2 regions of the Actinomadura monticuli genome follow, and region 1 is predicted to be linked to the other one. Evidence: riboswitches for the same ligand, from Rfam matches in the RefSeq annotation. Region 1 holds a riboswitch; the other holds the start of a gene.
What was found. Region 1 has a riboswitch for thiamine pyrophosphate ahead of thiC (phosphomethylpyrimidine synthase ThiC). Riboswitches for the same ligand answer to the same signal wherever they lie in the genome.
Positions count from the first base shown of each region.

Region 2: another riboswitch for thiamine pyrophosphate. It lies ahead of thiO (glycine oxidase ThiO); the one in region 1 lies ahead of thiC (phosphomethylpyrimidine synthase ThiC).

Region 1 is NZ_JAXCEI010000021.1:54,673-61,657, forward strand. Features, by position in the region: gene SM611_RS32950 (sugar phosphate nucleotidyltransferase) at 1-1,900, opposite strand, end outside; gene clsA (cardiolipin synthase ClsA) at 1,897-2,598, opposite strand; gene SM611_RS32960 (sensor histidine kinase) at 2,829-3,362, opposite strand; gene tsaA (tRNA (N6-threonylcarbamoyladenosine(37)-N6)-methyltransferase TrmO) at 3,760-4,182, opposite strand; TPP riboswitch at 4,273-4,386, shown strand; gene thiC (phosphomethylpyrimidine synthase ThiC) at 4,382-6,103, shown strand; gene SM611_RS32975 (TetR/AcrR family transcriptional regulator) at 6,276-6,860, shown strand; gene SM611_RS32980 (metallophosphoesterase family protein) at 6,873-6,985, opposite strand, start outside.
Region 2 is NZ_JAXCEI010000011.1:77,962-84,946, forward strand. Features, by position in the region: gene pknB (Stk1 family PASTA domain-containing Ser/Thr kinase) at 1-130, opposite strand, end outside; gene SM611_RS24430 (DMT family transporter) at 167-1,129, opposite strand; gene SM611_RS24435 (thiazole synthase) at 1,277-2,056, opposite strand; gene thiS (sulfur carrier protein ThiS) at 2,161-2,361, opposite strand; gene thiO (glycine oxidase ThiO) at 2,358-3,479, opposite strand; TPP riboswitch at 3,469-3,582, opposite strand; gene SM611_RS24450 (NAD(P)/FAD-dependent oxidoreductase) at 3,677-4,891, shown strand; gene SM611_RS24455 (Rv2175c family DNA-binding protein) at 4,973-5,347, shown strand; gene thiE (thiamine phosphate synthase) at 5,588-6,220, shown strand; gene SM611_RS24465 (hypothetical protein) at 6,284-6,445, shown strand; gene SM611_RS24470 (serine/threonine-protein kinase) at 6,497-6,985, opposite strand, start outside.

The DNA.
Region 1 (6,985 bases):
CGCCGTTCTCGTCCACGAGGGAGATCCGCTCCCCGACGGGGTCGAAGCGGACGCCGAACGCGGCCCGCGACGAGGAGACGAGGTCGCCGAGGCGCTCCAGGTCGCGCATGCGCTCGGCGAGCGTCTCGGTCGGGTTGGCCTCGTCGAGGCCGGCGTTGCGGGTGAGGACCTCCACGCCGACCTTGCCGAGGAGGTTCGGCAGGACGAGCGAGGCGACGCCGCCCGCGCAGTCCAGGACGATCTTCAGCCCGGCCTCGCGGACGCCGCGGATGTCGACGCGGCGGAGCAGGTCGCGGGTGTAGGTCTCCACGACGCGCGGCGGGTAGGTCAGCTCGGCGATCTCGCCGGGGAACGCGCGGCGGTACTCCTGGCGGCCGAAGACGCGCTCGAGCTTGCGCTGCGCGGCCTGGGACAGGTCGGCGCCGCCCGCGTCGAGGAACAGGATGTCGACGCCCTGCGGGTCGCCGAGGGTGGTGCGGATGTAGATGCCGCCGACGGCGTCCTCGCGGCCGGTCTCGAACCGGGCGACGGTCAGCGGGGTCGCCTCCAGGTCGTTGACGTTGATGGCGCTGGCGGTCAGGGCGCTGTTCACGGCGCGTTTCAGGGTGCGGGCGGCGCGGGACACGTCGCGCCCGGTGACGACGGTCGTGCCCTTCTTCAGGGTCGTCGCGTAGGCGCTGGCCAGCCGCACCGCCAGCTCGGGGGTGATCTCCACGTTGACGAGCCCGGACACGCCGCGCGGCCCGAACAGGTTGCGCTGCCCGCGCGACTCCCAGATCACGCTGGTGTTGACGACCGCGCCGGCCTCGATGGTCTTGAACGGGTAGACCTTCACGCCGCTGGAGACGTACGCCTCCGCCTCGATGACGCACTCGTCCCCGATGACCGCGCCCTCCTCGACGCGGGCGCCGGCCATGATGTCGGTGTTCTTGCCGACGACGCAGCCGCGCAGGTTCGTGGACGGCGCGACGAACACGTTGTCGTGGACGATGGCGCGGTGCAGGAACGCGCCCTCCTTCACGACGACGTTGCTGCCGAGGACGGTGTACTCGCGCAGTTCGACGCCCGCCTCGACCTTGGCGTAGTCGCCGATGTAGAGCGGCCCCTTGAGGACGGCCTCGGCGTCCACCTCGGCGCCCTCGGCGACCCACACGCCGGGCGACATCTCGAAGCCGTCCAGTTCGATGCCGACCTGGCCGGACAGCATGTCGGCCTGGGCCTTGAGGTAGCTCTCGTGGGTGCCGACGTCCTCCCAGTAGCAGTCGGCCACGTACCCGAACAGGCGGGCGCCCTCGGCGAGCAGCTTCGGGAACACGTCCCCGGACCAGTCGACGGACTCGCCCTCCGCGACGTGCTCGAGGACCTCGGGCTCCATCACGTAGATGCCGGTGTTGACGGTGTCGGAGAAAACCTGCCCCCAGGTGGGCTTCTCCAGGAACCGCTGCACGCGGCCCTCGTCGTCCACGATGATGATTCCGAACTCGAGGGGGTTCGGGACGCGCTTGAGCCCGATGGTGACGAGCGCGTCGTTCTCCTCGTGGAACCGCACCATGTCGGTGAGGTCGATGTCGGTGAGGGCGTCGCCGGAGATGACGAGGAACCGGTCGTCGCGCAGCGCCTCCTCGGCGTTCTTGACGCTGCCGGCGGTGCCGAGCGGGATCTCCTCCGTCGCGTAGCTCAGCGACATGCCGAGCTCCTCGCCGTCGCCGAAGTAGTTGCGGATCAGCGCGGCCAGGAACTGGACGGTGACGACGGTCTCGGTGAACCCGTGCCGCTTCAGCAGCCGGAGCACGTGCTCCATGATCGGCCGGTTGACGAGCGGCAGCAGCGGCTTGGGCTGGTTGGCGGTCATCGGACGCAGCCGCGTCCCCTCGCCTCCCGCCATCACGACGGCCTTCATCGGGGGGTCTCAGCTCCCTTCTGGTCGCCGGCCGGCGGTTCCGCGCCCGGGTCGCCCCGCCGCCCCGGTGCGGGCGCCGGGTCCGGCCCCGGAACCGCCCCGGGGCCCGGGGGCGAGCCGCGGCCGGCCAGCACCAGTTGCCGCGTCTGCTCCCAGTAGAGGACGGCCGACCACCAGTACAGGCCCGTCCCCCAGATGGCGAAGGACCATCCGGTGACCTTCGCCGCGGTCGCCGCGCCGCCGCCGTGGTCGCCCAGCAGCAGCAGCGGGAAGGCGTACAGCAGGCACATGGTGCCCGCCTTGCCGATGAAGTGGACGGGGAGCGTGCCCCCGTACCCGAGCCGCCGGACGATCGGCGCGATCGGCGCGATCGCGAACTCCCGGGCGACCAGCAGCACCACCAGCCACAGCGGGATGATGTCGCGGATGGTGAGCCCGACGAGCGTCGCGAGGATGTAGAGCCGGTCGGCGGCCGGGTCGAGCACCGTCCCGAGCTTGCTCGTCTGGTTCAGCACGCGCGCCAGCTTGCCGTCCAGCCAGTCGGACAGGCCGGCGAACACCAGCACGCCGAGCGCCCACCAGTCCGCCTCGGCGAGGACGAGCCACAGGAACAGCGGGACGCCGACCAGCCGCGCCAGGCTCAGGATGTTCGGCACCGTGAGGATCCGGTCCTGCGGGGCCTCCTGCAGTGTGCTCACCGACGCGTTCGCCTCCCCTGGTCCCCTTGATCCTGACCCTACCGGTAAGGGTTTGAAAGCCCTCGGGAGCGTCCGTCCGTGCGACGGGGACCGCCGGACGGCGCTCATCGGGCGGCTCTGCTTCATCAGCGGCCGGCGGGGTTGGGAGGTTCCCGGCGGACGTGCCGAACCGGGCGAAGACCCCCCGGAGGGCCGGCCAAGGCGGGGGCGGAGCGGTGCGCGCCGGCCCGTCAGCGCGGGCTGACGGCGTCCGCCAGCGGGAGGACCGCGGTGACGACGAACCCGCCGTGCTCCCCCGGGCCCGCGTCCAGGGTGCCGCCGACGCTGCGCGCCCGCTCGATCATCCCGAGGATCCCGAACCCGCCCGGGACGCCGCCGGACGGCCCGCGCCCGTCGTCGGAGACGCGCACGACGAGCCCGCCGCCGTCGCGCGTCACGGTCACCGCGGCGCGCTCGGCGGCGGCGTGCTTGACAACGTTGGTCAGGGCCTCCTGGACGATCCGGTACGCGGCGACGCCGATCTCCGGCGGCAGCGTCCCGAGGCCGCCGGCGGAGACCTCCACGTCGAGCCCGCCGTCGCGCGCGGCGCGCACGAGGCCGCCGATGCCCTCCGGGCCGGGCAGCGCCCCGGGCGCCTCCACGTCGGTGCCGCGCAGGACCTGCAGGGTGCCGCGCAGCTCCGTCCGGGCGTCCCGGCAGGTGCCCGCGATCGAGGCGAGCGCGTCGGCGATCTCCGTCCGGTCGAGCGGCCGGTCCCCGCGCACCAGGTGCGCGGCGGCGGGTCGCCGAGGACGATCCGCACCCGCCGCCCGAGGACCGCGTACGCGAACGGCGCGATCACCTCGGCGGGCACCAGCGCGTGGTGCTGGTACTGCGCCAGGTGGTACGGCAGCACGATGATCACCAGGGCGGCCAGCCCCGGCGCCGGCCACCGCCGGATCACCGCGAGCGGCACGTGCGCCGCGACCAGCAGCAGGGCCCCGGCGGCGTCCAGCCCCCGGACGCCCGGCCAGGCCACCGCCGCCACCGCCGCGAAACCCGCCAGCGCCGCCGCGAGCAGGGCGTCCCCTGCCGTCACACCGATCCGAGGAAGCCTCACCACCCGTCCATCTTCCCGGCCGCCCCCGGCCACCGCGCACCGCCCCGCCGCTCCGGCGGCCGTTATGCGCCGGGCTCGCTGGGGAGGACCGGCTTGACGTCCAGGATCGGGGTGCCGTCGAGGGCCTCCAGGTCGCGGACGAGGACGCGGCGGCCGATCACCCGCACGACCTCGACCGGGTGCAGCCCGATCGGGTTGGGGCGGTCCGGGGAGCGCGTCGCGAACACGCCGCGCATCGGGGCGGCCGGGTCGTCGCGCGGGTGGACGCTCAGGACGTCGCGGGGCGACAGGTGCAGCCAGGTCAGCACGAAGACCCGGTCGCCCGCGCGCAGGCCGTCCAGCGCCGGGAGGACGGCGGGCTCGAAGACCAGCCATGCCTCCGGCGCGCCCTCCGTCCCCTGCTTGGGCGCGGACGCCCGGTCGGTGAGCGCGGACGACACGTGGCCGACCGGGGTGAGCGTGAACTCCTGATGAGGGTCGGTCATGCCCCGATCCTGCCAGGCTCCGCGCGCGGGCGCGTTCTACCTCGGCGGCGGCGGTTGCGGCAACGGGGGTGCGGCGGGTTAGCGTCGGGCACGACAGATCGCGGGGGCCCGGCGAACCGGGCTGAGATAGCGGCTGGGACGGCCGCTGACCGCATGAACCTGACCGGGTAATGCCGGCGTAGGGAGAGATCGAGTCGTCATGACAGAACGTGTGGTTCCGGCTGCCCGCAAGACCTACCTCCAGGGCGCGCGCCCGGACGTCCGGGTCCCGATGCGGGAGGTGCCGCTGACCAACGGCGACGTCGTCGTCCTGTACGACACGTCGGGGCCGTACACCGATCCGGCGCGGGAGACCGACGTCCGGCGGGGGCTGCCCGCGCTGCGGGAGGCGTGGATCGCCGAGCGGGGCGACACCGCGCCGTACGCGGGGCGGGCCGTCCGCCCGGGGGACGGCGGGCGGGGCGCGCCCGTGCGGGAGGACGTCCTGCCGCGCCGGCCGCGCCGCGCGACGGGCGGCGCGGTGACGCAGCGGGCGTACGCGCGGCGCGGCGAGATCACCCCCGAGATGGAGTTCGCGGCGCTGCGCGAGGGCGCGGCGCCGGAGTTCGTCCGGGACGAGCTGGCGGCGGGGCGGGCGGTCCTGCCCGCGAACGTCAACCATCCCGAGAGCGAGCCGATGGTCATCGGGCGGAACTTCCTCGTCAAGGTGAACGCGAACATCGGCAACTCGGCGGTGGCGTCGTCCGTCGAGGACGAGGTCGAGAAGATGACGTGGGCGACGCGGTGGGGCGCCGACACGGTCATGGACCTGTCGACGGGGCGGGACATCCACACGACGCGGGAGTGGATCCTGCGCAACTCGCCGGTGCCGGTCGGGACCGTCCCGCTGTACCAGGCGGTGGAGAAGGTCGGCGGCGACCCCGCGGAGCTGACCTACGAGGTCTTCCGCGACACGGTGATCGAGCAGGCCGAGCAGGGCGTGGACTACATGACCGTCCACGCCGGGGTGCTGCTGCGGTACGTGCCGCTGACGGCGCGGCGCAGGACGGGCATCGTGTCGCGCGGCGGGTCGATCATGGCGGCGTGGTGCCTGGCGCACCACGAGGAGAACTTCCTGTACACGCATTTCCGGGAGCTGTGCGAGATCTTCGCCGCCTACGACGTCACCTGGTCGCTCGGGGACGGGCTGCGCCCCGGCTCGATCGCGGACGCCAACGACGAGGCCCAGTTCGCCGAGCTGCGCACGCAGGGCGAGCTGACGAGGATCGCCGCCGAGTACGGCGCCCAGGTGATGAACGAGGGGCCGGGCCACGTCCCGATGGACAAGATCAAGGAGAACGTCGACCGGCAGCAGGAGTGGTGCGACGGGGCGCCGTTCTACACGCTCGGCCCGCTGACCACCGACATCGCGCCCGGCTACGACCACATCACCTCGGCGATCGGCGCCGCGATGATCGGCTGGCACGGCACCGCGATGCTCTGCTACGTCACGCCGAAGGAGCACCTCGGGCTGCCGGACCGCGAGGACGTCAAGGCCGGCGTCATCGCCTACAAGATCGCCGCGCACGCCGCCGACCTGGCGAAGGGGCATCCGGGGGCGCGGGCGTGGGACGACGCCCTCTCGGACGCGCGGTTCGGCTTCCGGTGGGAGGACCAGTTCAACCTCTCGCTCGACCCGGACACCGCCCGCGCGTTCCATGACGCCACGCTCCCGGCGGCCCCGGCGAAGACCGCGCACTTCTGCTCGATGTGCGGCCCGCACTTCTGCTCGATGAAGATCACCCGGGACGTCCGGCGGTACGCCGAGGAGCGCGGGCTGGACGGCGAGGCGGCCCTCGGCGCCGGCCTGCGGGAGAAGGCGGCGGAGTTCCGGGCCGCGGGCGGCCGGCTCCACCTGCCCCTGTCCCCCGGCGGCTCCTGACCGCGGACGCGGGCCCGCGCCGGCCCGCCGCGGCGGCGACCGCGGCGGGCCGGCGCATCCCCGGCGCGGGTCCGGACACCCGGCGCGGCTACTATCGAAGGACCGTTCCAAAGCCGCGGATCCCCCGAAGCGCCGCCGGCCCGTACCCGCCGGGAAAGGATCGACAACCCACGTGACCAGCGACGACACGCCGAAGGCCCCCGCCCGCGCGGTGCGCGCCGACGTGCGCCGCAACCGGGCGCGGCTGCTCGCCGCGGCCCGCGAGACCTTCGAGCGCGACGGGGCGGACGCGTCCCTGGAGGGCGTCGCCCGGCTCGCCGGCGTCGGCATCGGGACGCTCTACCGCCACTTCCCGACCCGCCGGCACCTCCTGGAGGCGCTCCTCGCCGACGCCTATGAGGAGCTGGCCGGGACGGCCCGCGACCTCCTGGTGTCCGCCGCGCCCGGGGAGGCGCTGATGACGTGGCTGCGGGCGTTCGTGGCGCGGGTGACGGTGTTCCGCGGGCTCGCGGCCTCGGCCGTGGTGTCGCTGCGGGACGAGCCGCCGGAGCCGGCCCGCTCCCGGCGGGCGATGTTCGAGGCGGGCGAGGCGCTGTTCGCCCGCGCGCAGCGGGCCGGGGACGCGCCCGAGGGCGCGCAGTTCGCCGACGTCCTGTGGCTCACCGGCGCGATCGCGTCGGCCACCGAGCGGGAGCCGGAGGCCGCCGGGCGGCTGCTGTCGCTCGCCGCCGCGGGCATGGCGCCGGGCAAGCCGTAGCCGGACCGGCCCTCAGTCCGTCTCGGGGACGGGCAGGATCCGGCGCGGGCCGCGCGGCGCCCCGCCGCGCTTGCGCCATTCGCGCGGGTAGCCGACCGACACCTCGATGTGCGGGACGTCGCCGG
Region 2 (6,985 bases), on a different contig from region 1:
CGATGCGGTCGAGGCGGAGGTCCCGCGCGACGTAGACCGTGGACATGCCGCCGCGGGCCACGCGGGACTCAATGCGGTAGCGCCCGTCGAGCACCTTCCCGACGAGTGGATCTGCGACCGTCGTGTCCATCGGTGCGAGTTTACGGGCGAATCGATGCGGATCTCATCAGTCGCGAGTATGAGCATCGATGAGTCCCGGGGCCGATTCGTCCGGGACGCCCGGTTCCGGAGTGGCGGGCGGGACGCCGCGGCCCCTGCTCCGGGACACGGCCACGCCCGCCAGGCAGAGCAGGCCGCCGCCGAGCGTGATCAGGCCGGGGACCTCGCCGAGGAACAGCCACGACATGCCCACGACCAGGGCGGGCACGGCGTAGGTGGTGGCGCCCATCTTCCCGGCGGTCGTGCGGGCCAGCGCGTACCCCCAGGTCGTGAACGCGATCGCGGTCGGGAAGACGCCCAGGTAGACCATGTTGAGGGTGGCGCTCGCCGGGGCGTCGGCGGCCTGCGAGACCAGCTGGCCGGAGAACGGCAGGCAGGCGAGCGCGCCGACCGCGCACGCGAACGTGGTGAACTGCAGCGCCGAGGCGTGCCGCAGCGCGGGCTTCTGGCTCACCACGCCCGCCGCGTAGGTGACGGCGGCGACCAGGCAGAGCAGCACCCCGCCGACGGACGCGCGGCCCTCGCCCGACATCGACAGCCCGACGACGGCGGCGCCCGCGAACGACACGGCCATGCCGACCACCAGCCGGGACGAGACGCCCTCCTTCAGCAGCCAGCCGCCGAGGAGCGCGATCAGGATCGGCCCGATGTTGACGACGAGGGCGGCGGTGCCCGCGTCCACGAGCTGCTCGCCCCAGTTGAGGGCGACCATGTAGGCGCCGAACCACAGCACGCCGGCGGCGGCGATGCCGGGCCAGGCGGCCCTGGGCGGCAGGCCCTCGCGCCGGACGAGCCAGAGCACGCCGAGCACGACCGTCCCGGACAGGAGCCGGCCGAGGGCGAGGGCGCCGGGCCCGTACTCGGCGCCGGCGCTGCGAATCGAGACGAAGGCGGACGCCCACAGCACCACCGTGACGGTGGCGGCGGCGACCGCGCGCTTGTCGGCGCGACCCGGGTTCTCCTGCTGCATGTCACGCACCTTAGGTATGGGTCGTTTCGATGAACACCGAAGGAACGTGCCGGGTCCCGGCGTGTGCCCGAGGTGAACCGGACCCAGTGTGGTGACCGCCTGATTTCAGGTCCAGCGAATATTCCTACAGGGAACTCTTTAGAGGGCCTACGAGGTGGCGAGGCCCTCGAAGGGCGAGGACGCCTGCGCGTAGCGGCGCTTCGGGATGCGCCCGGCGAGCCGGGCGAGCCGGCCGGCCTCCACCGCGTGCCGCATCGCCGCGGCCATCCGCTCCGGGTGCCGCGCGCGGGTCACGGCGGTCGCGAGCAGCACGGCGTCGCACCCGAGCTCCATGGCGAGCGCGGCGTCGGACGCGGTGCCCAGCCCCGCGTCCAGGATCACCGGGACGTTCGCCCGCTCGACGATCAGCTCGATGTTGTGCGGGTTGCGGATGCCGAGACCCGACCCGATGGGCGAGCCGAGCGGCATCACCGCGGCGCAGCCGATCTGCTCCAGGCGGTGCGCCAGCACCGGGTCGTCGCTGGTGTACGGCAGGACGGTGAACCCGTCGTCGACGAGCTGCTCGGCGGCCTCGACCAGTTCGATCGGGTCGGGCAGCAGCGTGTGCTCGTCCGCGATCACCTCCAGCTTGACCCAGCTCGTGCCGAGCGCCTCGCGGGCGAGCTTGGCGGTGAGCACGGCCTCCCCGGCGGTGAAGCAGCCCGCCGTGTTCGGCAGCACCCGGATGCCGCACTCCGCGAGGACGTCGAGCACCGAGCCGCGCGCGGACGGGTCCACCCGCCGCATCGCGACCGTGGTCAGCTCCGTCCCGGACGCGGTCAGCGCCTCCCGCAGCACGTGCATGCTGGGCGCGCCGCCCGTCCCCATGATCAGCCGCGAGCCCAGTTCCTCCCCGGCGATGACCAGCGTGTCGGTGTCCACCCTCATCCTCCCTGTACGCGTCCCCTGTGGGGGGACGACCTCCCGCGCCCCCGGGTCCGGGGCGGGCCGCCGCGTCCGCTCGGCTGCGCTGCGCTCCGTTCGATGCGCGGTCACCCCCCTTGCACGGCGGTCAGCACTTCGAGCCGGTCGCCGTCCCGCAGCGTCGTCGTCTCCCAGGCGGAGCGGCGGACGACCTCGCCGTTCAGCGCGGCCGCCACGCCCGTCCGCGCGGTGGTGACGGACGCGACGGCCTCGGCCAGTCCCGCGCCGTCGGGCAGCTCGCGCGGCTCGCCGTTGACGTGCACCCTCATGCCGGCACCTCGAATCGGGCCGGGGCGAATGGCCCGGCGACCTCGGGGACGGGGCCGTCCAGCAGCATGGCGGCCAGGATGTCGGCGCTCACCGGGGTGAGCAGGACCCCGTTGCGGAAGTGGCCCGTACCGGCGAACAGGCCGGGCAGGCCGGTGGGGCCCATGACCGGCGCGTTGTCCGGCGATCCGGGCCGCAGCCCGGCGGTGACCTCGGCGAACTCCAGCTCGGTGATGCCGGGCAGCAGCTCGCGGGCGTCCCGCAGCAGCTCCCACAGCCCGCCGGCGGTGACCCGCGTGTCGAAGCCCAGCTCCTCCTGGGTGGCGCCGAGGACGATCTCGCCGTCCGCGCGCGGCACCAGGTAGACCGACGAGCCCCGCACCAGGCCGCGGGTGGTGCGCCGCAGGAACGGGACGCGGGTGCGGAGCCGGATCACCTGGCCCTTCACCGGCCGGACGGGGGGAACGATCCCGGGCGGCAGCCCGTCGAGGTCGCCCGACCACGGCCCGGCCGCCAGCAGCACCCGGTCGGCGCGGAGCACCGTGCCGTCGTCCAGCCCGACTCCGGCCGCCGCGCCGCCCTCGACGACGATCCGCGCGGCCTTCCGGCGGACCAGCCGGACGCCGAGCCGCGCCGCCGCCGCCAGCAGCGCCGCGGTGAGCCGGCGCGGGTCGATGGAGCCGTCCTCGGGGGCGAGCAGGCCGCCGCGCACGCCGGGCGCGAGCATCGGCTCCGCGCGCCGGCACTCCCGGCCGGTCAGCGCCTCCGCGGGGATGCCCAGGCTCTCCTGGAAGCGGCGCAGGTCGTCGAGGTACCGGAGGTCGTCGGAGTCGAAGGCGACCTGGAGCAGCCCGTCGGTGCGGTAGCCGGTCTCCAGGCCGGTCAGCTCCTCCAGTTCGGCGACGAACGCGCCGTACCGGTCGCGGGACGCGAGGCCGAGCCGCAGCAGCGGCTCCTCGCCGTAGGTCAACTCGCTGACCGGGGTGAGCATGCCCGCCGCCACCGCCGAGGCGCCGCTCGCGGGGGACGGGTCGACCAGGGTGACGGCCGCGCCGCCCGCGGCGGCGCGCCAGGCGGTGCCGAGGCCGATCACCCCCGCGCCCACGATCACGATCTCCATGCGCGCTCCCTTCGCCGGCATGATCCGGATCAGGTCTGGCGGTCGGCGGCCCGTTCCAGCCGCCCTCTCAGCCCGGTCGCACCGGACTCCCGCGCTCTGTGTCGTTTTATCCGCTTCCCACCTTACGACCTCGGTAAAGCGCGCCAGCTCCTGGACAGGTGTCCACGCGAAAATCGCGGCACATTAGGCTGCCCTTCATGGAGAGGGTCATCGTCGTGGGTGGCGGGCTGGCCGGCGTGCGCGCCGCGGAAGCCCTGCGGAACAAGGGGTACGAGGGCGCGCTGACGCTCGTCTCGGCGGAGCGGCACCGGCCCTACGACCGGCCGCCGCTGTCGAAGGCCGTCCTCGCGGGCGAGTCCGACGACACGACCGTCGACGCCGACTGGGACGCGCTGCGCTGCGAGCTGCTGCTCGGCGAGCGCGCGACCGCGCTGCGGCCGGACGAGCCCGGACGCGGCGGGGAGCTGGCGACCACGGCGGGCGACCTGCCGTTCGACGGGCTGGTCATCGCGACCGGCGCCACCCCGGTCACGCTGCCGGGGCAGGGCCGCCAGCACGTCCTGCGGACCATCGACGACGCCCGCGACCTGCGCTCCCGGCTGACCGCGGGCGCCCGGATCGTGATCGTCGGGGCGGGCTGGATCGGCGCCGAGGTCGCGACCACCGCCGCGAAGAAGGGCTGCCGCGTCACCGTCGTGGAGGCCGCCGACGCCCCGGTCGCCAACGCGATCGGGCCCGAGGTGGGCGCGCTGACCGCCCCCTGGTACGCGGAGGCGGGCGTGGAGCTGCGCACCGGCGTGAAGGTCGCCGCCGTCGAGGCGGGCGGCCTCGTGCTCGCCGGCGGCGGGCGGATCGAGGCCGACGAGGTCGTGACCGGCGTCGGCGTCCGCCCGGTCGTGTCGTGGCTGGACGGCTCGGGCCTGCTGGTCGAGCGCGGCGTCGTCACCGACGGCTCGTTCCGCGTCTACCAGGGCGCGGAGGAGCCCGGCTCCCTCCGCCCCGACATCGTGGCGGTCGGCGACGTCGCCGCCTGGTGGTCGTCGCGGTACGGGCGGCGGCTCCTCGTCGAGCACTGGGACACGGCCCTCAACGCCCCCGAGACCGCCGCCGCGGCCCTCCTCGGCCAGGACGCCGGATACGACACCGCCCCCTACTTCTGGTCCGAACAGTTCGGGCGCATGGTGCAGTACGCGGGCAACCACGCCGCGTCCGAGCGGCTCGTCCTGCGCGGCGACCCGTCCGGGCCGAAGTGGGCGGCGGTGTGGCTGACCGGCGACCGCCTCGACGCGATCCTCACCGTCGACCGGCCCCGTGACCTGGTGCAGGCGAGGCGGGTGATCGCCGCCGGGACGCCGGTGGACCCGGTGGCGATCGCCGACCCGGACGTCCCCGTCCGGCAGGCCGTTCGCTGACGGCGATCGCCGCGGGAGGACAACGGCTGTCCAGCGGGTTTGAGGCTTCCGAAGGCGTGGTAGCAAGGGGGCGTGACGCAGATGCACGCAACCGTTGACAGCGCACTCGACCCCCGGACCGACGCCCTCGCCGGCGAATGGCTCACCCTCCGCGAGACCGCCGAACGGCTCGGGATCAAGCCCAACCGGATCAAGCAGCTCATCCACGAGCACCGGATCCTCGCGGTCCGCCGGGGCGGCGAGCCGATGGTCCCGGCGGCCTTCATCAAGGACGGCCAGGTCATCAAGGGGCTGCCCGGCACGCTCACCCTCCTGTCGGACGCCGGGTTCGACGACGTGGAGACGATCCGCTGGCTGTTCACCGCCGACGACACGCTGCCGGGGACGCCGGTGGAGGCGCTCACCGAGAACAGGGGGACCGAGGTCCGCCGCCGGGCCCAGGCACTGGCCTTCTAGGGGGCCAGGGCACTCCAGGGCGTCCCGCGCCGCCCGGACGCCCCCGCCCTCCCGGCGGTCCCGGCCACCGGGTATCAACGGAGGGCAACGCTCGTGACACGATCGCGGGGTCACGCGCGGCGGCGGTTCGCCGCCCGCGCGGCCCCGCGATCACCTGTGAAAGGACGATGACCGGCAGTGTCCAGGCATCTCCCCTCCGTCCCCTCCGAACTCTCCGAACCCTCCGAACGCGCCGTCGCGCTGCGCGCCCGGCTCAGCCGGGCCCGCCTCTACCTCTGCACCGACGCGCGGGAGGGCCGGGGAGACCTGCCCGGCTTCCTCGACGCCGTCCTCGCGGGCGGGGTCGACATCGTCCAGCTCCGCCAGAAGGGCCTGGAGGCCCGGGAGGAGATGGCGTACCTGGAGATCTTCCGGGCGGCCTGCGACCGGCACGGCGCGCTGCTGGCGGTCAACGACCGGGCCGACGTGGCGCACGCCGTCGGCGCGGACGTGCTGCACCTGGGCCAGGACGACCTGCCGGTGCCCGCCGCCCGAGAGATCGTCGGCGGCGACATGCTGATCGGCCGGTCCACGCACTCCGGCGAGCAGGCGTCGGCGGCGGCCGTCGAGCCCGGCGTCGACTACTTCTGCGCGGGCCCCGTGTGGCCGACGCCGACCAAGCCCGGCCGTCCCGCGCGCGGCCCGAAGCTGCTGGAGTACGCGGCGTCGCTGCGGGCGGCGCGGCCCTGGTTCGGGATCGGCGGCATCGACCTCGGGAACCTCGGCGAGGTGCTGGCGGCGGGCGCGACCCGCGTCGTCGTGGTGCGCGCCATCACCGAGGCGGACGACCCCGGCGCGGCGGCGGCGGAGTTCGCGCGCCGGCTGGCGGCCTGACCTTGTCGTGGTTTGACGTAGATCATGGTGCGGGCGGTGGGAACGATCACCCACAATGGGGGCATGAGCCTCGGACCCGATGACGACCGCACGGTCGACCTGGACGACGACCTGGAGATCCTGCCCGACCAGACGTCCGACGACACCGACACGGGCTGGGGCGAGTGGCGCGGCGGGGCCGGCGACGACGACCGCCTGCTGGAGGAGCGCCCGCCCCACTGGTGACGAGGGCAGGCCCCGCTTGAGAACAACAGCCCGCTCAGAACACCGGCCCGCTCAGAACACCAGGCCGAGCGCGAACCCGGCGGCGACGACGGCGCCGAGCGCGACCATCATCCGCCACCGGTAGCGCGGGATCCGGGTCGGGCGCGGCTTCGGCGCCGGGCTCCGGCCGTCCCGCAGCGCCCGGACGAGCTGCGGCGCGGTGGGCCGGGCGGCCGGGTTCTTGTCCAGGCAGCGGGCCGCGAGGTCGCGCAGCGGGCCCTGCATGTCGCCGAGGTCGGGCCGCCGGGAGGTGACGCGCCGCATGACGGCGGCGCTCGGCCCGGTGCCGAAGGGCGGCCGGCCGGTCGCGGCGAACACCATCGCGGCGCCCCAGGCGAACACGTCGGCGGGCGGCCCGACGGGCTCGTCCTCGATCTGCTCGGGCGCCATGTAGGCGGGGGTGCCGACGGGGCCGGTGGTGATCGGGGCCGCGTCCGCGGTGCGGGCGATGCCGAAGTCGATGACCTTGGCGCCGTCCGGGCCGAGGAGGACGTTGCCGGG